4 regions of the Streptomyces sp. NPDC005408 genome follow, and region 2 is predicted to be linked to each of the others. Evidence: riboswitches for the same ligand, from Rfam matches in the RefSeq annotation. Region 2 holds a riboswitch; each other region holds the start of a gene.

Region 1 (5,398 bases), on a different contig from region 2:
CCGGCTGGCTGACCTCGGACGAGCCGCGCGCGCTCTCCTCGATGCGGGCGCGCACGATGGCGCGCGATGTGGCCCGCCGTACGCACGGACCGGCCGCGGCCCACGCCGTCTCGGAGTACGAACGGTTCGCGACGTCCCTGGCCTTTCTGCGCCACCGGGCCCACCGCGGCGCGGCGGGCCCTGACTTCATGGAGCGCGAGCAGGAGCTGCTGCACCACCTGTGGCAGCGCAAGGAGGTCGCGGGTCCGGCGCTGACCTATGCGGCGCGGGCTACGGGCCAGGCATGGGCACCGCCGCCCCACCGCGACTACGGCGGCTACAACCCGTACCGCTCCTAGGGCTGTTGTTCGGATCTTGCCGGGCTCGCGTGCCCTGGCACGCACTCCCCCGTAGCCCTTCGGGCACGGGAGGTGCCCCCACGCTGCGTTGTCGTCAGTCGCCGACGCTCCGCGTCGGCTCTCCCCCTGCCTTCGGCGGGGGGACCCCCATCCTCCGCCTTGCGATCGCACGCATCGCAGTGACATCAGCCGCTCCGCGGCGGGCCGCTCACTGATCCGGCCTGATCGACCGGACAGGACCTAGACCCCTACGCGGACGCCGCCGTCAGCACGGCCAGCTCGTCGTCCGTCAGCTCCAGCTCCGCGACCGCCGTCAGTGCCGGCAGCTGCTCGACCGTACGGGCCGAGGCGATGGGCGCCGCGACGGTCGGCTGCGCGGCCAGCCAGGCAAGAGCCACGGTCGCGATCTCGGCGCCGCGCGCCCCCGCCACCTGGTCGAGCGCTGCGAGGACCTTCACGCCCCGCTCCGTCTCCAGGTGCTTGCCCGCGCCCTGGGCCCGGGCGCTGTCGACCGTGGCACCGGGCCGGTACTTGCCGGTGAGGAAGCCGGACGCGAGCGCGAAGTAGGGGACGGCCGCGAGCCCGCCGCGAGCGGCGGTGTCCCGCAGATCGCCCTCGTAGGTGTCGCGGGACACGAGGTTGTAGTGCGGCTGGAGTGCGACATAGCGGGCAAGCCCCTCGCGCTCCGAGAAGTCCAGGGACGCCTGAAGCCGCTCGGCGGTGACGTTGGAGGCGGCGATGGCGCGGACCTTGCCCTCCTTCACCAGCTGGTCGAGGGCGGTGATGATCTCTTCGACGGGGACGCCCGGGTCGTCGAAGTGCGTGTAGTACAGGTCGATGTAGTCGGTACCGAGCCGCTTCAGCGACTCCTCGGCCGCAGCCTTGACCGTGGCACCGGAGAGGCCCTTGTACTGGGGGTGGGCGCCGACCTTGGTCGCCACGACGACGTCGGAACGGTTGCCGCGCGCGGCGATCCACTTGCCGATGATCGTCTCGGACTCGCCGCCCTCGTTGCCCGGAACCCAGGCGGAGTAGCTGTCGGCGGTGTCGACGAAGTTCCCGCCGGCGGCGGCATAGGCGTCGAGCACGGCAAAGGACTGCGCCTGGTCGGCGGTCCAGCCGAAGACGTTGCCGCCGAGGGCGAGCGGGAAGACGGCGAGATCGGACGAGCCGAGGGTACGGAGAGAAGTCATGCGTTGATCAACACGCTTACCGGTACGGCCTATTCCGCGCCGTACCGGTAACGCTTCCGCGTCAGACGCGTCAGAGGGGCCAGACCTCAGACCGTCAGGCCCTTGCCCCGCAGCCAGGCCATCGGGTCGATCCCGGTTCCGTCCGGCGTGTGGACCTCGAGGTGCAGATGCGGGCCCGTCACATTGCCCGTCGCGCCGACGCGGCCGATCGTCTCGCCCGTCGACACCTTCTGCCCGGCGCTGACCGAGATCGAGGACTGGTGGGCGTACCAGAGCTCCGTGCCGTCATCGAGTTCGATGACCGTGCGGTAGCCGTAAGAACCGGACCAGCCCGCCGACTTGACGGTGCCGCTGTGGATGGCCTTGAGGGGCGTTCCCGTCGGGGCCGCGAAGTCCAGGCCGGTGTGGTAGCCGGAGGACCACATCGAACCGGCCTCGCCGAAGGTCGAGGTGATCGTGTACGAGGAGGTCGGCAGGGCGTAACTCGCGGCGAGCTTGGCGAGGCGCTCGGCCTCCGCCTTCGCCGCCGCGGCCTTCTCGGCAGCGAGCTTCGCCGCCTCGGCCTTGGTCTCCGCCGCCGTCTGCTGCGTCTTCGCCTCCGCCGCGGCCTTCTCGGCGGCGACCTTCTCCGCGGCTGCCTTCGCCTCGGCGTCCGCCTCGGACTGCTGCTGGTCGGCCTGCTGGAGGATACGGGCGCGCAGCGCCTCACCGGCCGAGCCCTGCGCCTCGGGCCGGGAGCCGGTGTCCGCCGCGAGGGTCGACGAGGTGAGCGGAGCGGTGTTGCCCGCGTCCGCGTCCGAGGAGTCGTCGGAGATGAGGGAGCCCACGCCCGGCAGGGACTTGGCGTCGGGCAGGTTGTCCGCGATCGAGTCGGGGAGGGATATGGAGACCGGCGGCTTGCTTTGCGCGGTGGCCATGCCGCCCGCGCCGACCGCGGCGATCACGCCGACCCCGAGCACCGTGGAGCTGCGGGCGAGTCCGCCGCGCTGCTTCATGACACGGTGCCGGCCGCGCACCGGACGGACGGAGTCCTCGGTGGGGTTCCATTCCTCCCATGCCCGCTCTGTCTTCACTTCGACGCCGAAGAAATCAGTTTCGAAGGGTGCTTCAGGGGCAGGTTTATTGGACGCCACGGAGGCGTACTCCTTTCCTTCCTTCTCGCCTACCGGGTTAGCTGACGGGTTCGGAGCAGGAAGGTCTCCTACGAGCGCTTCCGCCGCGGAAAAGAACGGCAAAAGGTGCCCGATTCACCCCAATTGGTGGTTCCCCGGTTCCCTTGCGGGATTCGGCGCGTGCGCACGGTGCCGTCTCTTGCGACGGCTGGGACGACCGCGCTGCGTTATCGAACGTTAATAGACACCAGCGCCGGATTCCAAGCTGTTCCGACTGATCATTAACGACGTTGACACAGACGTACCCGGACACAAGCGCCCGGACTCGGGCGACTTGACCGCCCCTCAGGCAACACCCCTCACCTGACGTTGCCTCAGATGTTATGCGGAGGGATGCCTCTCGATTACATAGGGTGCCCATCTACCGTCTGGCCCATGGTCGTACACATCAGCCAGAGCGTGGCGGACCGCTATCGCGAGTTCTCCGCCGAGCAAGCACACGGTCAGTCTCCCGTGTATGAGAAGCTCACCGCCGAAATCGCCGAAGACCCGGACATCTGCGCCCTCATCGCCTCACTCCCGCCCGGCAACAAGCAGCAGCCGAATCTGCTCCTCGCCGCGGTACGCCACCTCGGCGGGCCGTACGAGACATGGCCCGCCTTCCGCGACTGGCTGCCCGCGCACAGGGACGCCGTCCGCGATGTGATGCTCGCGCGCTTCACCCAGACCAACGAGCCCGCCCGCTGCGCGACGCTGCTTCCGCTCCTGGCCGCGCTCCCCCAGCCTCTCGCCCTGATCGAGGTCGGCACCTCGGCTGGGCTCTGTCTGCATCCCGACCGCTACGCCTACCGCTACGACGACGGCCCACGGCTCGGCGAGTCCGTCGTCACCTTCGACTGCCGTACGTACGGATCCGCGCCCCCGGACCTGCCGCTGCCCGGCCGGCTGCCCGAGATCGCCTGGCGCGCGGGCATCGACCTCAACCCGCTCGACATCACCGACCCCGAGGACGTCCGCTGGCTCCAGTCCCTGATCTGGCCGGGCCGCGGCGACCGGCCGCGACAGCAGCTCGGCGCCATCGAAGCCGTACGGGACGCTCCCCGCCCCCGGATCGTCCGCGGCGATCTGGTCGAGGAACTCGCGCCGCTCGCCGCCGAAGCCCCAGACGGCGCGACGCTCGTCGTCCTGCACACCGCCGTGCTCACGTACCTCCCGCTCGCCCGGCGCGAGGAGTTCGCACGAATCGTCCGCGGCCTGCCCGGCCACTGGATCTCCAACGAGCACCACACGGTGCTGCCCTGGCTCGATGCCCCGAGGCCGCCCGACGAGCACCTGCTCACGCTCGCCCTTGACGAGCGGGCCGTCGCGTTCACGGCACCGCACGGCCAGGGCCTTCACTGGCTGGGCTGAGCGCGCCTGACCACCGGAACGGTCCTGCGGCGCTTCGGCTGCCCCTCCGCGGGGCGGCTGACCGCCAGCAGCGCCATGTCGTCCGTGGCGCCGCCGCCCGTATGCCGTCGTACGTCGGCGACCAGCGCGTCCAGCAGCTCCTCGGGCCCGGGAAAGAGCCGCCCGGCCAGCCGCTCGCCGGGGTCGTAGAAGACGCCGTTCGCATCGCGCGCCTCGGACAGCCCGTCCGTGTAGAGAAGCAGTGTGGCCCCAGGAGGCAGGGGGTGGGTGTCCGCGCGGTCCGGCCACATCCCCAGATCGCCCATGCCCAGCGGCAGGGCGGCCTCGGACGGCTCCAGGACTTCCAGTTTCCCGTCGGCATACAGCAGCAGTGGTTCCGGATGCCCCCGGTTCACAACCCGTACAACGGCATCGTCGCGCGGGATCTCGGCCAGTACCGCGGTGGTGAACCCCTCGAAGGCGTCCAGGGTGGGCCGCCGCGTGCCCTCGCGCGCGAGCGCCCGGTCCAGCCGCCCGGCAACCCCTACGAGCGAGCCCTCCTGCTCGGCTGCCTCCCGGAACGCACCGATCACCACGGCCACCGCCTCGACCGCTTCGAGCCCCTTGCCCCGTACGTCACCGACCACCAGCCGCACCCCGAAGGGCGTGTCCTGTACGGCGAAGAGGTCACCGCCGATGAACGCGTCCGCCTGTGCAGCCTCGTACCGCGCGGCGACCTCCAGCCCGCCGATCCGGTCCGCGGGGGTCGGCAGCACGGCGCGCTGGGCGGTCTCGGCGATCACCCTGGCTGATGCGAGGCGCTCGCTGCTGAGCCGTACGACCCGGTTGATGAGCAGCGCAAGACCCGAGACGGTGATCACGGTGCTCAGCTCGGTGAACGCGGTGATCTGCGAGGCCGTGTGGTTGTAGAGGTGCAGCCCCGTCACGCCGAGTGTCGCCGCGATACCGGTCAGCAGGGTTCCGACCCAGGTGAAGATGGGGGCCGCGATCAGGGGCGCCGCGGCGAAGAGCGGGACCGCCGTGAACCGGGGCGGGGTCAGGAGATCGAAGATCAAGCCGCCGACGATCATCAGCGCGGGCAGCAGGCCGGCGAAACCGCGGGCGATGTCGGCTCCGCCCTGCTCTCGCTTCGCCACGGATGCTCTCCTGCCCGGTCCGCCCACGGCTGCGGACGGTGCCGCGCCCTTCCCAGGCTGGCCGCAGCCGCGCCGGGCGGCGAGTCGCCGTCGGCCAACCGGGCGATCGGGAGAGGTGGATACGACAGTGGCCCGGCACTCTTACGAGTGCCGGGCCACTGTTGTCAGTAGCGGGGACAGGATTTGAACCTGCGACCTCTGGGTTATGA
Region 2 (5,398 bases):
GAGGAGAGTCCGGCGCCGCGCCGGTGCAGGCCCGCCAGCAGGGCGATGCCGATCGCGCCGGACTGGGTGAACAGGCCGATGCGCCCGGGGGCCGGGGACTCCGGCGCCAGCGAGGCATTGAGCCGGACGGCTTCCGAGGTGCTGATGATGCCGAAGGAGTTCGGGCCGATGATCCGCATGCCGTACGAGCGGGCCTGCCGCACCAGTTCGCGCTGGCGCTCGCGCCCCGCCGTGCCGCTCTCGGCGTAGCCGGCGGTGAGGACGACCAGGCCCTGCACGCCGTGCTCGCCGCAGTCGGCGACCGCCTCCGGCACCCGCTCGGCGGGAACCGCGATGACCGCCAGGTCGACCGGCTCGCCGATCCCGGCGACGGACCGGAAGGCCGGGACACCGTCCACCTCCCGCTGACCCTCTGGGAATGCACGGTTCACGGCGTACGTACGACCCCTGTACCCGGCGTCGAGGAGGTTGCGCAGCACGGTGCGGCCCACGCCGCCCGGCGCGCGGCCGGCGCCGACGACGGCGACCGACCCGGGCGCGAGCAGACGCTGCACGGAGCGGGCCTCCGCTCGCTGCTCGCGGCCGCGCTGGACGGCGAGGGACTCGGCGGTCGGTTCGAGGTCGAGGGTCAGATGGACGGAGCCGTCCTCGAAGCTGCGCTTCTGTGTGTACCCCGCGTCCCGGAACACCTTGATCATCTTGCTGTTGGCGGGGAGCACCTCCGCGGCGAAGCGCCGGATGCCCCGCTCACGGGCGACCGCGGCGATGTGCTCGAGGAGGGCGGAGGCGACACCGCGCCCCTGGTGCGCGTCCTGTACGAGGAAAGCGACCTCCGCCTCGTCGGCCGGGGAGCTCGCGGGGCGGCCCTGCGCGTTGATGCGGTCGTAGCGGACGGTGGCGATGAACTCGCCGCCGACCGTGACCGCCAGACCCACCCGGTCCACGTAGTCGTGATGGGTGAAGCGGTGGACGTCCTTGGCGGAGAGCCGCGGATACGGCGCGAAGAACCGGTAGTACTTCGACTCGTCCGAGACCTGTTCGTAGAAGCTGACCAGGCGCTCTGCGTCCTCGGTGGTGATGGGCCTGATGCGCGCCGTACCGCCGTCGCGCAGCACCACGTCTGCTTCCCAGTGATCGGGGTAGTCGTGGTCCGGCTGGGTCTGCATGTGTGAAAGCGTACGGCTCACCCACCGGTCGCGGGTCGGTATGAGAGCACGCCGCAACGCATGAGAGACTGGTCTAGACAACCGCTAAGACTTGAAGGGCAACACCATGGCTGAGCGCCGCGTCAATGTCGGCTGGGCCGAGGGCCTTCACGCCCGCCCCGCTTCCATCTTCGTCCGTGCCGCCACGGCCTCCGGCGTCCCCGTGACGATCGCCAAGGCTGACGGCAACCAGGTCAACGCCGCCTCCATGCTCGCCGTTCTCGGCCTGGGCGCGCAGGGCGGCGAGGAGATCGTGCTCGCTTCCGACGCGGAGGGCGCCGACGCCGCCCTGGACCGTCTGGCCAAGCTGGTCGCCGAGGGGCTCGAGGAGCTTCCCGAGACCGTCTGAGCGGTTGTGCAGAATTCGCCCGGCGACACAGCCGCGGCCTCCCGAATTCGGGAGGCCGCGGCTGTGTTCATTTCTGCGTCCGACTCCGCGAATTCGGGCAGCAGAAAAGAAGCCCCACGAATATCTTCCCTTTGTATACGGCGCGCCTGTTAATTGCGGACGCTCGCGGTGTTTACGGCATGTTGCGAAGTCCTCACCCGCTCGGGACGGCGCAGCCGGTGCGCGGATGCGGCCCGCTCGGCATGCAGCGCGGTGAGCGCCCGTGCCCTCTCCACATCGCCGCGTGCCACCGCGTCCACGATCGCGCCGTGCTCCGCCCAGGAGTCGACGGGCTTGGCGGGCTGCTCGACCGCGTACATCCAGGCGATCTTGTGCCGCAGCTGGGTCAGCAGGGCGATCAGTCCCGGGCTGCCGGAGGCCTGGGCGAGCGTCTCGTGGAACCAGCCGCCCAGTGAGCGCAGGTCCTCGCCCTGGCCGCGGCGGGCCCGCTCCTGACCCAGCCTGACCAGGCCGCGCAGGACCTTGAGGTGCGCCTCCGTGCGCCGCTGGGCCGCGCGTGCCGCACCCAGCGGCTCCAGCAGCATCCGGACCTCCAGCAGGTCGGCGGCCTCCTGCTCGGTGGGCTCGGCGACGCAGGCTCCGGCATGCCTGCGGGTGGTCACAAAGCCCTCGGACTCCAGGGTTCGCAGGGCTTCGCGGACCGGGACCCGGGAGACGCCGTAGCGGCGCGCCAGCTGCTCCTCGGTGAGCCGGCTGCCGCGCTCGAATACGCCGGAGACGATGTCGTCGCGGATCGCCGTGCATACCGAGTGCGCGGGAATGCGCATGACCGAACCTCCGCTTTAATCCGCGCGAAACGCAGCCGATTGACGTCTGTTCGGTGACTCTATTGCAGTGGGCCGGATTTTCCGATGGCACTTCGGAATCCATGGATATCTTTTGGCCAGAGCTCCGAACGCAGAAGGCCCCGGCAGGGAGCCGGGGCCTTCTCATGTACGCGTTGTGTGCGCGTGCTCGGACTGCGTGTGCCGAGACTGCGTGTGCTCAGACGCCGACGCCGTGGGCGCGCAGGTACGCGACCGGGTCGATGTCGGAGCCGTACTCCGGGCTGGTGCGCGCCTCGAAGTGGAGGTGCGGTCCCGTGGTGTTGCCGGTCGCGCCGGAGTGGCCTATCTGCCGGCCCGGGGTCACGCTCTGGCCGACCGAGACGGTGATCGACGAGAGGTGGCCGTACTGCGTGTACGTGCCGTCCTTCATCTTGATCACGACGTTGTTGCCGTACGCGCCGCCCCAGCCGGCCTCGACGACGGTGCCGGAGCCGACCGCGTGCACGGTGGTGCCGGAGGCGGCGTGGAAGTCGATGCCGGTGTGGCTGCCGGAGGACCAGATGGCGCCGCCGGTCTTGTAGCCCGTGGAGATGTACGAGCCGGTGATCGGCGCGACGAAGGAGTTGAGGCGCTTGCGCTCGGCCTCGCGGGCGGCGCGCTCCTTGGCCTCGCGTGCGGCCTTGGCACGGGCCTCGGCCTTGCGCTTCGCCTCCGCAGCGGCCTTCGCCTTGGCAATGGCCTCGGCGGCCTCCTGCTTCTGGGCGGCGGCCTGGTCGGCGATCTGGTCGGCGAGGGTGTCAGCGGTCACGACCTGGGTCAGACCGGTGTCCTCGACGGCGGTGCTGGGGGTGGCGGCGAGCGCCGGGGAAGCGAGGGTTCCGATGACGCCGGTGGTGGCAAGGGCCGCTACGCCCGCCATGTTCGCGCTCCTGCGCGTCAGGCGGCTCGGGGCACGGTGCTTCCCGGTGGCACGGGTGAACGCCATGAAGTGGCTGGTCCTTTCCTTCCTTCTCGCCTACCGGGTTAGCTGACGGGTTCGGAGCAGGAAGGTCTCCTACGGGCCCCTCCGTACGGATACGAAGGCGTCCGATTCACCCCAGGGACTGAGTGGGTCCCCGGCTCCCCAGGCTCGCGCCTGACGGGGACTCGGCGATGGCTGTCCGATGCCGCGGATGCGGCTGGCTACTGGCGAACAGCCGGACCGACGCTAGGCGGGGCAACTTTCAATCACCAAACAGACAGGCCCTTTTGTAGTGCATGCCACAGGGCAGACAGGCAGCCTCCACAACAAACCGGACATAGCGAGGAACCCCGCCATCGCTTGGATGCCGGGGTTCCGCTTGCCTGTTGCGCCGGGTTCAGCCGGAGTTGTCCAGTTGGTGCGAGAGGCGATCAGCCGGTGACCACGGTCACTTCACCGATGCCCAGAGCCCTGACCGGCTCCTCGATCTGCGAGGCGTCGCCGACGAGCACCGTGACCAGCCGGTCAACCGGGAAGGCGCTGACGGCCGCCGCAGTCGCCTCCACGGTGCCCGTCTCCGCCAGCCGCACGTACAACTGCGCCTGGTAGTCGTCCGGGAGGAACTGCTCGACCTGGTCGGCGAGCGTGCCCGCGACAGACGCGGCCATCTCGAACTTCAGCGGCGCGACACCCACCAGGTTCTGCACCGCGACATCGCGCTCGGCATCGGTGAGACCCTCGGCGGCGAGCGTCCGCAGCACCTTCCACAGGTCGTCCAGCGCCGGTCCGGTGTTGGGGGTGTCCACCGAACCGCTGATCGCCAGCATCGCGGCGCCCGAGCCGTCGGGGGCGGACCGCAGCACCTGGCCGAAGGCCCGTACGCCGTAGGTGTAGCCCTTCTCCTCACGCAGCACGCGGTCCAGACGCGAGGTGAGGGTGCCGCCCAGGCAGTACGCGCCGAGCACCTGCGCGGGCCAGACGCGGTCGTGCCGGTCCGGGCCGATGCGGCCGATCAGCAGCTGCGTCTGCACGGCGCCCGGGCGGTCCACGATGACCACACGGCCCGTGTCGTCGGCGGTGATCGGCGGTACGGGACGGGGCGTGGCGCTGTCGCCCTTCCAGCCGCCGAAGGTCTCGGCGAGCACGGCGTCCAGGTCGACTCCGGTGAGGTCGCCGACGATCACCGCGGTGGCCGTGGCGGGCCGGACGTGCGCCTCGTAGAAAGCACGCACGGCCGCGGAGTCGATCCGGGCCACGGTCTCCTCGGTGCCCTGGCGGGGGCGCGACATACGGGCGGTGGCCGGGAAGAGCTCCTTGGAGAGCTCCTTGGCCGCGCGGCGGGCCGGATTGGCCGTCTCGTGCGGGATCTCGTCCAGACGGTTGCGCACCAGCCGCTCGACCTCGCTGTCGGCGAAGGCGGGCGCGCGCAGGGCGTCGGAGAGCAGACCGAGCGCCTTGGGCAGCCGGGAGACCGGGACCTCCAGGGAGACACGGACGCCGGGGTGATCGGCATGCGCGTCGAGGGTCGCGCCGCAGCGCTCCAGCTCGGCGGCGAACTCCTCGGCGGTGTGCTTGTCGGTGCCCTCCGACAGGGCGCGCGCCATGATCGTGGCAACACCGTCGATACCCTCGGGCTCGGCGTTCAGCGGAGCGTCGAGGAGGATCTCGACGGCCACCACCTGCTGGCCGGGCCGGTGGCAGCGCAGCACCGTCAGACCGTTGTCCAGCGTGCCGCGGTCGGGGGCGGGGAAGGCCCAGGGCCGGGGGGCACCCGCCGTCGGCTGCGGGTGGTACGTCATCGTCACGGCAGCGTCGCTCACTGGTCCGCCTCTTCCTCTTCGTTGCTTCCCTCGGGCGCAGAGACGGGTTCGTACACGAGCACTGCCCTGTTGTCGGGGCGCAGCCGGGCCTGGGCGACCGCCTGCACCTCCTCGGCGGTGACGTCGAGCACCCGCTGCACGGCGGTCAGCGCCAGCTGCGGGTCGCCGAACAGCACGGCAAACCTGCACAGTTCGTCCGCGCGGCCCGCGACGGTGCCGAGCCGGTCCAGCCATTC
Region 3 (5,398 bases), on a different contig from region 2:
GGGCTGGGCTCCGGCCGGCCCGTCCACGGACTCCAGGCGCGCGGTCTGATGCACGACGACGAGACGCTGCCCGCCACGATGGACGACATGGCCGCCGACTATGTGGCCCAGATCCGCACCGTCCAGCCCCACGGCCCCTACCGCCTCCTCGGCTGGTCCGTCGGAGGCGTCATCGCCCACACCGTCGCCGTCCACCTTCAGCAGAGCGGCGAACAGGTCGACCTGCTGGCCCTGATGGACGCCTACCCGTCGGACCAGTGGCGTGACCTCGCCGGACCCACCGAAGCCGACGCGCTCAACGCCCTTCTCCGCATGGCCGGTTTCGAGGGCGGTGACGGCCTCACCCGGGACAGCGTCCTTGCCACCCTGCTCCACGAGGGAAGCGCGCTGGCGGCCCTTCCCGAACGGGTGCTGACCGCCGTACTCGGCATCGTCACCAACAACGCCCGCCTGATGCGCACCCACCGGCACCAGACCTTCGAGGGGGACCTGCTGTTCTTCACGGCGGCGGCGCCCCGGGCCGAGGACTGGCTCACCCCGCACGCCTGGCGGCCGTACATGACCGGGCGGCTCGACGAGCACCGGCTGGACTGTCTGCATCCCGAAATGACACAGCCTCGGCAACTCGACGAGATTGCCACCGTCCTCATGGCCCGGCTCAAGGAACTCGACACATGACCCAGCCCTGCCTGAAGGCACGCTTGCCGTACTCCTGATTTCAGGCCGGGGCATTTGCCGGCACACCACAAAACCCCGGATGTCAGCGAGATGTCAGACGAGGTGGAAAGACCGACAACCGACAAGCCCTGCCCGCATAGTGGGGCAGGGGCTCAGCCGAGGCGAATATCCATGGGTGCCACAAACCTGCACTCACTTCTTCTTCATTGTTCTGGAGGAACACGCATGTCCCGTAGCCGCCGCTCAATTCACCGCCGAGTCCTGCTTGCCGCCGCCATATCCGCAACCTGCGCGCTCGGCCCGGCCGGTGCGGCCATGGCCGCGGCCCCGGCGCAGGTCCAGACCCACCAGACGTCCTACACCGTGGACTCGGCCCAACTGGGCCAGGGGCTTTACCAGTCCGCCTACTCCGCACGGAACAACGTCCTGTGGGTCACCAGCTCGGTCGGATACCCCCCGGTCACCCAGACCCAGCTGCTCAAGGTGGACCCCGAGACCCTGAAGGTGAAGGCCGCCTACACCCCGCCGCTCAAGGACGAGGCCACCGGGGCGCGGGAAGCGATTTACGGGGTGGCGGTGGATGACGTGCACAACACCGTGTGGACCACCAACACGCTGGACAACTCCGTTGCCGTCTATAGCCAGCGCACCGGCGAGCACCTCGCCTCGCTGCCCGGCGTGAAGCACCCGCGCGATGTCGTCGTCGACCAGAAGCGCAACCTGGTGTGGACCGCCGGGCTCGAGGACGGCAGTGTCGTCGCCTTCGACAGCCGTACGTACCAGGAGAAGAAGCGGGTCACCGTCGCGGGCGCGACTCCCGCGGGCGTGGCTGTCGACGGGCGCACGGGCATCGTCTACGCGGCCGACCTGACGAATGGTCAGCTCATCGAGATCTCTCCGGCGTCCGACAAGCCCAGGCTGATCCCCGCGGGCAAGGGCACCATCGACGTGGCGCTGTCCGCCGACGGGCGGACCGCCTACGCCGTCAACCAGGGGAGCGGTTCCGTCGCCGTCATTGATCTGCAGGCGGGAGTGGTGCAGAAGGAGATCGCGACGGGAGCGGGCGCCCTCGCCGCGGCGACCGACCCTTGCACCGGCAATGTCTTCGTCGCCAACAGGGAATCCGGGACGACCACGGTGGTCGACCCCCGCAAGGGAATCGTTCTCGCGGACCTTGCGACCGGCGCGAACACCGACCATGTCGTCGTCGCCCACGGCACCGCCTATGTCGTCGACAAGGCGGCGGTCGGCGCGCAGGCCATGGACTCCGTCCACCGCATTCGCACCACCGGCTGACCGGCGCACAACGCAGCCTCGGGCGAGATCCGCCGCGTCGCACCGCACGGTGGTCGGCGCGGCGGAGCCGTGTGGTGAGCACTCGTGCCGCAGGCCGCCCGCTCCGATAACGCCCACGATGTCCGAAAAGGGCTGCATGGGCATTTCCTCTTTTTATGGCATCCGATGCCCGCATTAGAGAAAGTCGGGTGAATTCTCTTTATCTGGCGGACCGCCGCAAAGCGGACAGTTGCCCACTGCCACCAGTGAAATGGGTCACGTCTGTCAGGGCCTACGGGGGCGCCGCCGGGCCCAGTCCCGTTCTGCAGAAAGAGAGTTGAGTTTCCCGCTGGGGGCGGATGGCGGATTTTCTCCGGACGGATCCGCCTCGCGGATTGCAATTCGGAATTCAGGGCTTGTTTCACCCAGTCCATTTCGCTTACGGTCACCGCAACCCGGATGGACCGCCGAATCCTGCCGCCGTCCGGTAAACCGCACCCACTCACGTACGGCAGGAGCGGGGGACCCAGGTAAGCCGCCGATCCGGAAATCCGGAACGGCTAGGGGTGAAGTCGCGACCACACAGCGGCCGGGCATCTCCAGCCCGAACCCGACAGCTCACCTCGCAGGCGACGGAGAGGAATTCGTCATGCCCGCAAAGGGTAAGCACCGCCGTCCCAAGTCCAACTCGCTGACGCGTGGCCTTGTCGCCGCAGGCACGGGCGGGGCCGCACTCGTCCTCCCGGTGATCGGCGCAACCACCGCCGGTGCCGCGCAGACGGCGACGCAGCCCGCTCTCGCGGCAAAGGCTGTGACGGCGATCACGCCGGCCGCCGCGAAGAAGGCCCCCACGACCTATTCCGTCGTCGCAGGGGACTCCCTCGCCAAGATCGCGGACCAGCTCAACGTGAGCGGCGGCTGGAAGAAGCTGTACCAGGACAACCGCAAGGTCATCGGTGACAACCCGCGGATGATCCACCCCGGCCTCAAGCTGACCGTCGGCAAGAAGGCCGCCAAGGCGGCTTCCGCCTCCGATCGGGCCGACCGCTCGAAGCGCACGAGCACGCTGACCGCAGCGAAGAAGCCCGCCGCCTCGAAGCCCAAGGCGTACTCCAACGACCTCGACGGCTGGATCAAGGAGTCGCTGGACGTCATGGCCAAGCACGGCATCCCGGGCTCGTACGACGGCATCCACCGGAACGTCATGCGCGAGTCCTCGGGCAACCCGCTGGCCATCAACAACTGGGACTCCAACGCCCTGGCCGGAACCCCGTCCAAGGGGCTCCTCCAGGTCATCGACCCCACGTTCCAGGCTTATCACGTGCCCGGCACGTCGATGGACAGCTATGACCCGGTCGCCAACATCACCGCCGCGTGCAACTACGCAGCCGACAGGTACGGCTCGATCGACAATGTGAACGGCGCCTACTGACGGCTCGAGCTCATACGTCGCGGCGGTGCACGACGACCGCAGTGAGGACCGCCGCGACGGTCGGCCAGGCAGCGAACACGGTGGCGCAGGCTGCTCATTCCCCGCCCGTCGTCTTCGCTCCGGAGAGAAGTTCATCGGCAACCACCGTCAGCACATCGGGTAAAGCCCAGGCGAGGGCATCGACGGCTTGCTCGCGGTGTCCGTGAGCCCCGCCGAAGCAGCCGCGGCCAGCGCGGCCACCACCAACTCCACCCCAGTCATACCCGCCCCGTCGTTGAGCCGATTCGATTCGGCATCGTCCAGTCGCAGCAATCGTGACGGCACCCAGTCTGGCACCGCGCACCCCTTCGCATGACAGATGAGGCTTGATCGGCGTTCGTGATCGATCCCTCCGCACCGGGATACTGGTCAGTCCTGATCGACTCGCTGACCACGAGGAGCGGACACATGCCGGACACGGCACAGAAGAACGGCAGTTGGCGACGGGGCACGAGCGGGCGCCATGCCGTTGTCGTCGGGGGCAGCCTGGCGGGACTGCTCGCGGCACACGTACTGGCCGAGCACGCCGACAAGGTGACGATCGTCGAGCGCGACCAGTTTCCCGAGGGCCCCGAGACGCGTCCGGGCGTGCCGCAGGGGCGGCATGCCCATGTGCTGCTCGAGGGCGGACAGATCGCGCTGGACGCCCTGCTGCCGGGCTTTGTCTCCGAGTTGAGAGCCTCGGGTTCGCCACGGATCGGTCAGCCGGCGGACATGGTCCAGTGGCAGAGCGGCCGATGGTTCAGGCGCACGGAGGCGACCTCGTACATCTACACCGGCTCCCGTGGACAGATCGAGCACTTGGTGCGCGAGCGGTCCTGGCCAACCCGGCGATCACGACCGTTACGTCGACGGAGGCCGTCGGTCTGCTCGGTGACGCCTCCCGGGTACGGGGCGTGCTGCTGCGACGGCGCGGCGAGGGTGCCCGGGCGGTCGAGCAGCAGCCGCAAGAGATCGAAGCGGACCTGGTGGTGGACGCTTCGGGACGCGGATCGCGGGCCTCGCAGTGGCTGTCGGCGATCGGCGCCGAGCCCCCGGAGGAGGAGGGCATCGACACGGGCCTCGCGTACGCCTCCCGTATCTACCGCAACAAGAGCGACAACCTCGGCTCGGACTCGCTCGGTTACTACGTCTTCCCCAATCCCTCGCAGGTGTACGGGGGAGGGGTGCTGCCGCTGGAGGACGGCCGCTATCTGGTGATTCTGTCGGGCCTGCGGGGCGACGAACCGCCCACGGACGAGGACGGGTTCACGGCCTTCGCGGCCCGCTTCCCGCATCCCTTCATCCACGACTGGCTGCGCGAGGCCGATCCGGACACGCCGCCCTTCGGCTTCCGCCAGACATCGAACCTCCGCCGCCGCTACGACCGCCCGGGCCGCCGCCCCGCCGGTTTCCTCGCCACGGGCGACGCCCTGTGCACGTTCAACCCGATCTACGGCCAGGGCATGGCGGTCGCGGCAATGAGCGCGGTGGCGCTGCGGGACGCGCTGACCGATCCGCGACGTACGCCGACGACGCGATCGGTCCAGCAGGCGCTGTTCGAGGCGTCCCGCCAGGCCTGGGACATCTCGGCCGGCGCCGACAAGAAGATGCCGGGCGCGGTGGGCAACGCGGTCACCACCGGGCCCGCGGACCGCGCCGCGGGCTGGTACCTGAGGCGCGTCCAGCAGAGGTACCCGGGTGACCCCGTCGTGGGCCCGGCCTTCCGCTCCGTACTGACCCTGACCTCGCCGCTCACCGCCCTGTTCGCACCGAAGGTGGCCCGGGCGGTGGTCTTCGGACCCGTGCCCGCGACGCCGTCGGAGCCCCCGATGACGCGGGAGTCGACGCGCGCCTGAGGAACGGTCAGGCGGCGGGCTGCCGGACCAGGCATCACGCTCCGGCAGCCGCACGCCGGATCGCGTCGAGTGTGCGCGCCACGTCGTCGTCGGTCGTGGACCAGTTGCTCACCGAGATCCGCATGACGCGACGGCC
Region 4 (5,398 bases), on a different contig from region 2:
GGTCGGAGGGCTCGCCGACGGAGATTCCGGCCGGCGGTGCGGGCGTGACGAGGGAGCCGGGCGAACAGGCCAGGACCGGGGCGCGGTTGACCACCGTGAAGCCGGCGGCGAGCAGAGCGGGCTCGACCTCGGGCGCGCAGGACGGCAGGAACTCCAGGCGCGGCAACCGGTCCCGCTCGCGGAAGACGGCGACCAGCGCGTCGATCTCTTCGGTGGTCGGCTCTGCGCCGTGATCCGGTATGGCGTAATTCGCGGGCGGGATGGACCAGTTGGGGTTGTAGCGCACCGTGAAGGGGCCGACCCGTACATGATCGGGGGAGCGGAGCGTGAGGGTGCGTACGTAGTTCTGGATGTCGACGTCCACTTCGGGCTCCTGCCGCGACCGGGATCTTGGGACGCCGGGGATCCTACGCGGGACGGGCAGCCCCCGCGAAGGGCATTTCGTCGATCGGGGCGACGCGGACAGGGGCCCCTGGGCGGGGCGCGTGGATCATCTGCCCGCCGCCGATGTAGAGGCCGACATGGCTGACGCCGGAGTAGAAGAACACCAGGTCGCCGGGGGCGAGTTCGGAGCGGGAGACACGGCGGCCCGCGTTGATCTGGGTGTACGTGGTGCGCGGCAGCGAGACTCCGGCGGAGCGCCAGGCGGCCTGGGTGAGCCCGGAGCAGTCGAATGAGGTGGGCCCGGTCGCGCCCCAGACGTACGGCTTGCCGAGCGCCCCGTAGGCGTAGGCGACGGCCTGTGCGGCACGGGGGTTGGGGGCCTGGAGGGAGCCGCGGGGGGCAGCGGAACGGTCCGCGCGTGTGCCCGACGCCTCCCCGTAGGAAGTCCCCTGCGAGGTGTCGTAGGAGGCGCGCTGCTCGGCCGTGAGCTGATCCAGCAGGCGTTCGGCGGCCGAGAGCTTCTCCTGGACTGTCGCCTTGTTCCTGGCCAGCTCGGTCTGCCGGGCCTTGAGGGCGCCCATACGCTCGCCCGCCTCGGCCCTCAACCGGGCGATCTCCACCAGCTGCTGGTGCACCCCGGCGATGGCGTCGGCCTGCCGGGTGCCGACCCGCTCGGCGAGCGCTGCCCGCTCCAGATACTCGTCAGGGTCGGAGGTCAGCGCGAGCTGCAGCCCCGGGTCGATGCCGCCGGCGCGGTACTGGGCGGTGGCGATCGAACCGAGTGCGTTGCGCGAGGTGTTGAGCCGCTCGGTCCTGCGGGCGGCCTCGTCGCGCAGCTCGTCCAGCGACCTGCGGGCGCTCGTGGTCTGCTGCTTGGCGCCGTTGTACTTCTCGGTGGCGGCCTCGGCCTCCTCGTACAGCTTGTCGACCTTGGCCTTGATCTGTGCGGGGGTGAGGACGGGTTCGGCGTGCCCGGTGCCGTCGAATGCGGTGGCGGTCGCGGCGCCTGCGAGCGCGATGGTGGCGGCGGTCCGCGCCGCGGGCCCGGTGAGCGGATGCTGCTTCGGTTTCCGGTGCGCTGCCACGAGGGCGTCCACGTCCTTCCGTCTTTCCTGCGGTCCGAGGCCGGTCCGACGGCGGTCCGCACAGGGGGAGCGGTCCGCCGCCGGATCTCTCGGCGGTGGTGTCCGACGGCCGCCCGGGAGCCCGGCGGCGGTGGGGAGTCGGTCACCTGAGGGAGGACGGTAAACCTGGAGGTCACGGGAAAGAGGCGTAAGGACCGATAGTGCCCAAAAGTGGACAGTTGGGATCGGTTTCTGAGAGCAGACGTGATGGCATCGGCCCAACCGCGGTACCGCTGTGACCGATGCGGCGAATGAGGCACACCAGCCCAAAGGGCGGTGGTATGGGGAGGGTTAGGCTCCGCCTCATGGACGTACTCATCAATGTCTTCGTCGCCCTGCACATCATCGGCATCGCGTCGCTGCTCGGCGGCTTCCTGACCCAGATGAAGGCGATGAGCGCGGGAGCGGCGCGCTTCAGCCCGGCGATGCTGCACGGGGCGCTGACCATGCTGATCACGGGCGTGGTGCTGGTGGGCCTGAACCAGGCGGACGACCAGCCGGTCAACAACCTGAAGATCAGCATCAAGCTGGCGATCCTGGTGGTGATCCTGGGGGTGGTCTACGTCAAGCGTGACGAGGAGAAGGCCGAGAAGGCGCTGTTCGGGGCGGTGGGCGGACTGACCGTCGCGAACATCTTCATCGCGACGCTGTGGACGTAGTCTCTGCCGGGGGTCCGCTGTGGACGTGATGCCTCGGACATGAGAACGCCCGGGCGCGCTTCGGAGGCCCGGGCGTTCGGCTGTCGGCGGCGTTACGCGGGGCGCACGCTGCCGTAGATCGGCATGTAGTAGATCGACTCCTCGCGGACGTTCGCACCGGGCTTCGGCGCGTGGATCATCTTGCCGTCACCGATGTAGATGCCGACGTGGCTGATGTCGTCGTAGAAGAAGACCAGGTCACCCGGGAGCAGATCCTTGGTCTCGACCCGCGTGCCCACCTTCACCTGGTCCCAGGTGGTGCGCGGCAGGTCCACGCCGGCCGCCTTCCAGGCGGCCTGGGTCAGTCCCGAGCAGTCGTACGAACTCGGGCCGGTCGCTCCCCAGACGTACGGCTTGCCCGTCTGGGCGCGGGCGAAGGCGAGGACCTTGTCGGCCTTGGCCGCGTAGGTGCCGTCGGCCGTGCCGGTGCCGGTGCCCGTACCGGTTCCGGTTCCCGTGCCCTTGTCGGCCTCCTGCTGCCGGCGCGCCGCCTCCGCCTTGGCGCGGGCCTCCGCCTCCGCCTTGGCCTTCGCCTCGGCCTTGCGGCGGGCCTCTTCCTGCTTCTGGCGCTCGATCGCGGCGAGCCGCGCCTTCTCCTCGGCGGTCAGCTTCGACAGCAGCGAGCGCGCCTCGGCGAGCTTCGTCTGGACCACCTGCTTGCTGGTGCGCAGGGCCTTCTGCGAGAGCGTGAGCGAATCGAGCTTCTCCGTCGCCTGCGCGCGCTGCTTGGCGGCCGCGGCCCGCTGGGTCTCGTAGTCGTCGATCACGGTGCGCTGACGGTCGGTCATCCGGTCCATCAGCTGCGTCTGGTCGAAGTACGCCTGGGGGCTGTCCGCGAAGATCAGCGCGGCGGTCGGGGTGACCGCGCCCGTTCGGTACTGCGCGGCCGCGTAGTTGCCGAGCGCCCTGCGGGACTCGTTCAGCTTCTCCGTGCGCTTGGCGGCGTCGTCGAGGAGCTCGTCGACCTCACGACGCTTCTCGTCGGTGGACTCCTTGACCTTGTTGTACTTCTCGGTCGCGGTGCCGGCCTGCCGGTAGAGGTCGTCGACCTTCTTCTGCACCTCTTCGATGGAGGGCTTCGGTTCGGTGGGCGCGGCGTTGGCGCTCTGCGTCGACAGCAGGGTGACGCCGGCGATGGCCGCCGTCGTGAGCCCGACGGCGGGCGAGGTCTTCGCGGTACGGCTGCGTTCTTTGCGATGCGAGGCCAAGGCCGGCATCTCCTTCTTCCGTGGACCGCCTACCGGGTTAGCTGTCGGGTTCGGGCGGAACGGAAGATCGCCCTACGGACCGAATGGAGCACGGTCCGATTCACCCCGGTTGTGCATAGTGGGTCCCCGGTTCCGAACTTCCTTGCGGAAAGCCCGAATTCGGCGCGAGCTGCCCGATGTGGCGTGGATCGCCAGGGGGGTACGGGCCGCCTGATCGAGCACGCTAGCCAACTCGTGTGGCTGCTGTGAAGGTTGATGTTCGAAATGCCCGATACATTTTCGTGACCTTACTCATCGACGGATCTGTGTGTTCCGGATGATGACCCGACGACATGGCCCGATCACGCAGGGTTGCCAGGAGGTGCTGCCAGGTTACGGAGGGTGGTGGCCGAATGCGGCGGCAAGCTGTCAGTGCGGCGGCCTAGACTCGTAGAGCGATGAGCAGCCTCTTTGACGACAGCTTCCTGGCGGACCTCCAGCCCAGCTCGGAGCACCCTCCGCCACCGCCCGAGGACTCGGCCCAGGAGGAGATCCCGGACGATCTCTTCCAGGGCGCGTTCGACGTGCCTCCGGCCCGCGATCCGTACCACCGCGACGGCGCGCCGCGCACGGTCGTGGACCCCGCCGCCCTGCTGGAAGGGCTGAACGATGAGCAGCGCGCGGCCGTCGTGCACACCGGCTCGCCGCTGCTCATCGTCGCCGGGGCCGGGTCCGGCAAGACCCGGGTGCTGACGCACCGGATCGCGCATCTGCTGGGGTCCCGCAGCGTCCACCCCGGCCAGATACTGGCGATCACGTTCACCAACAAGGCCGCCGGCGAGATGAAGGAGCGCGTCGAGCAGCTCGTCGGGCCGCGCGCCAACGCCATGTGGGTGTCCACCTTCCACAGCGCGTGCGTGCGCATCCTGCGCCGCGAGTCCAAGAGGCTCGGCTTCACCTCGTCGTTCTCGATCTACGACGCGGCGGACTCGAAGCGGCTGATGGCGCTGGTCTGCCGGGATCTCGATCTCGACCCCAAGAAGTTCCCGCCGAAGTCCTTCAGCGCGAAGATCTCGAATCTGAAGAACGAGCTGATCGACGAGGAGACCTTCGCCGACCAGGCCGCCGACGGCTTCGAGAAGACGCTCGCCGAGGCGTACCGCATGTACCAGGCCAGGCTTCGCGAGGCCAATGCCCTGGACTTCGACGACATCATCATGACGACGGTGCATCTGCTCCAGGCGTTCCCGGACGTCGCCGAGCACTACCAGCGCCGCTTCCGCCACGTCCTGGTGGACGAGTACCAGGACACCAACCACGCTCAGTACACACTCGTACGCGAGCTGGTGGGTACGGGGTACGAGGACCTGCCGCCGGCCGAGCTCTGCGTCGTCGGCGACGCCGACCAGTCGATCTACGCCTTCCGCGGCGCGACCATCCGCAACATCCTCCAGTTCGAGGAGGACTACCCGGACGCGACGACGATCCTGCTCGAGCAGAACTACCGCTCGACGCAGACGATCCTCTCCGCAGCCAACGCGGTCATCGAGCGGAACGAAAGCCGCCGACCCAAGAACCTGTGGACCAACGCGGGCGCGGGCGCGCAGATCACCGGCTATGTCGCCGACACCGAGCACGACGAGGCGCAGTTCGTCGCCGACGAGATCGACCGGCTGACGGACGCGGGCGACGCGAAGGCGGGCGACGTCGCCATCTTCTACCGTACGAACGCCCAGTCCCGTGTCTTCGAAGAGATCTTCATCCGCGTCGGACTGCCGTACAAGGTCGTCGGCGGAGTGCGCTTCTACGAGCGCAAGGAGGTCCGCGATGTGCTGGCGTATCTGCGGGTGCTCGCCAATCCGGAAGACAATGTGCCGCTGCGCCGGATCCTGAACGTCCCCAAGCGCGGCATCGGTGATCGCGCCGAGGCGATGATCGACGCGCTCGCGCTGCGCGAGAAGATCACCTTCCCGCAGGCGCTGCGGCGCGTCGACGAGGCGTACGG

What was found. A riboswitch is a leader RNA that binds a small molecule or an ion and turns the genes downstream of it on or off. The one in region 2 is predicted to bind cyclic di-AMP.
Positions count from the first base shown of each region.
Region 1: linked by a shared signal. The riboswitch ahead of ABZS64_RS18715 (M23 family metallopeptidase) and the one ahead of ABZS64_RS07305 (M23 family metallopeptidase) in region 2 are both predicted to bind cyclic di-AMP.
Region 3: linked by a shared signal. The riboswitch ahead of ABZS64_RS19645 (LysM peptidoglycan-binding domain-containing protein) and the one ahead of ABZS64_RS07305 (M23 family metallopeptidase) in region 2 are both predicted to bind cyclic di-AMP.
Region 4: linked by a shared signal. The riboswitch ahead of ABZS64_RS05925 (NlpC/P60 family protein) and the one ahead of ABZS64_RS07305 (M23 family metallopeptidase) in region 2 are both predicted to bind cyclic di-AMP.

Region 1 is NZ_JBEXEX010000017.1:146,148-151,545, reverse strand. Features, by position in the region: gene ABZS64_RS18725 (PrsW family intramembrane metalloprotease) at 1-338, shown strand, start outside; gene ABZS64_RS18720 (aldo/keto reductase) at 587-1,531, opposite strand; gene ABZS64_RS18715 (M23 family metallopeptidase) at 1,618-2,664, opposite strand; cyclic di-AMP (ydaO/yuaA leader) riboswitch at 2,676-2,832, opposite strand; gene ABZS64_RS18710 (DUF2332 domain-containing protein) at 3,079-4,053, shown strand; gene ABZS64_RS18705 (PP2C family protein-serine/threonine phosphatase) at 4,038-5,189, opposite strand; tRNA gene ABZS64_RS18700 (tRNA-Met) at 5,358-5,398, opposite strand, start outside.
Region 2 is NZ_JBEXEX010000005.1:126,358-131,755, reverse strand. Features, by position in the region: gene ABZS64_RS07320 (GNAT family N-acetyltransferase) at 1-1,166, opposite strand, end outside; gene ABZS64_RS07315 (HPr family phosphocarrier protein) at 1,273-1,554, shown strand; gene ABZS64_RS07310 (GntR family transcriptional regulator) at 1,704-2,381, opposite strand; gene ABZS64_RS07305 (M23 family metallopeptidase) at 2,599-3,366, opposite strand; cyclic di-AMP (ydaO/yuaA leader) riboswitch at 3,379-3,543, opposite strand; gene ABZS64_RS07300 (pitrilysin family protein) at 3,774-5,162, opposite strand; gene ABZS64_RS07295 (pitrilysin family protein) at 5,159-5,398, opposite strand, start outside.
Region 3 is NZ_JBEXEX010000019.1:59,283-64,680, forward strand. Features, by position in the region: gene ABZS64_RS19635 (amino acid adenylation domain-containing protein) at 1-678, shown strand, start outside; gene ABZS64_RS19640 (YncE family protein) at 904-1,974, shown strand; cyclic di-AMP (ydaO/yuaA leader) riboswitch at 2,439-2,598, shown strand; gene ABZS64_RS19645 (LysM peptidoglycan-binding domain-containing protein) at 2,603-3,385, shown strand; partial or broken gene ABZS64_RS19650 (FAD-dependent monooxygenase) at 3,833-5,262, shown strand; gene ABZS64_RS19655 (pyridoxal-dependent decarboxylase) at 5,297-5,398, opposite strand, start outside.
Region 4 is NZ_JBEXEX010000004.1:119,474-124,871, reverse strand. Features, by position in the region: gene ABZS64_RS05940 (GNAT family N-acetyltransferase) at 1-364, opposite strand, end outside; gene ABZS64_RS05935 (NlpC/P60 family protein) at 408-1,469, opposite strand; gene ABZS64_RS05930 (hypothetical protein) at 1,814-2,167, shown strand; gene ABZS64_RS05925 (NlpC/P60 family protein) at 2,260-3,423, opposite strand; cyclic di-AMP (ydaO/yuaA leader) riboswitch at 3,426-3,589, opposite strand; gene pcrA (DNA helicase PcrA) at 3,852-5,398, shown strand, end outside.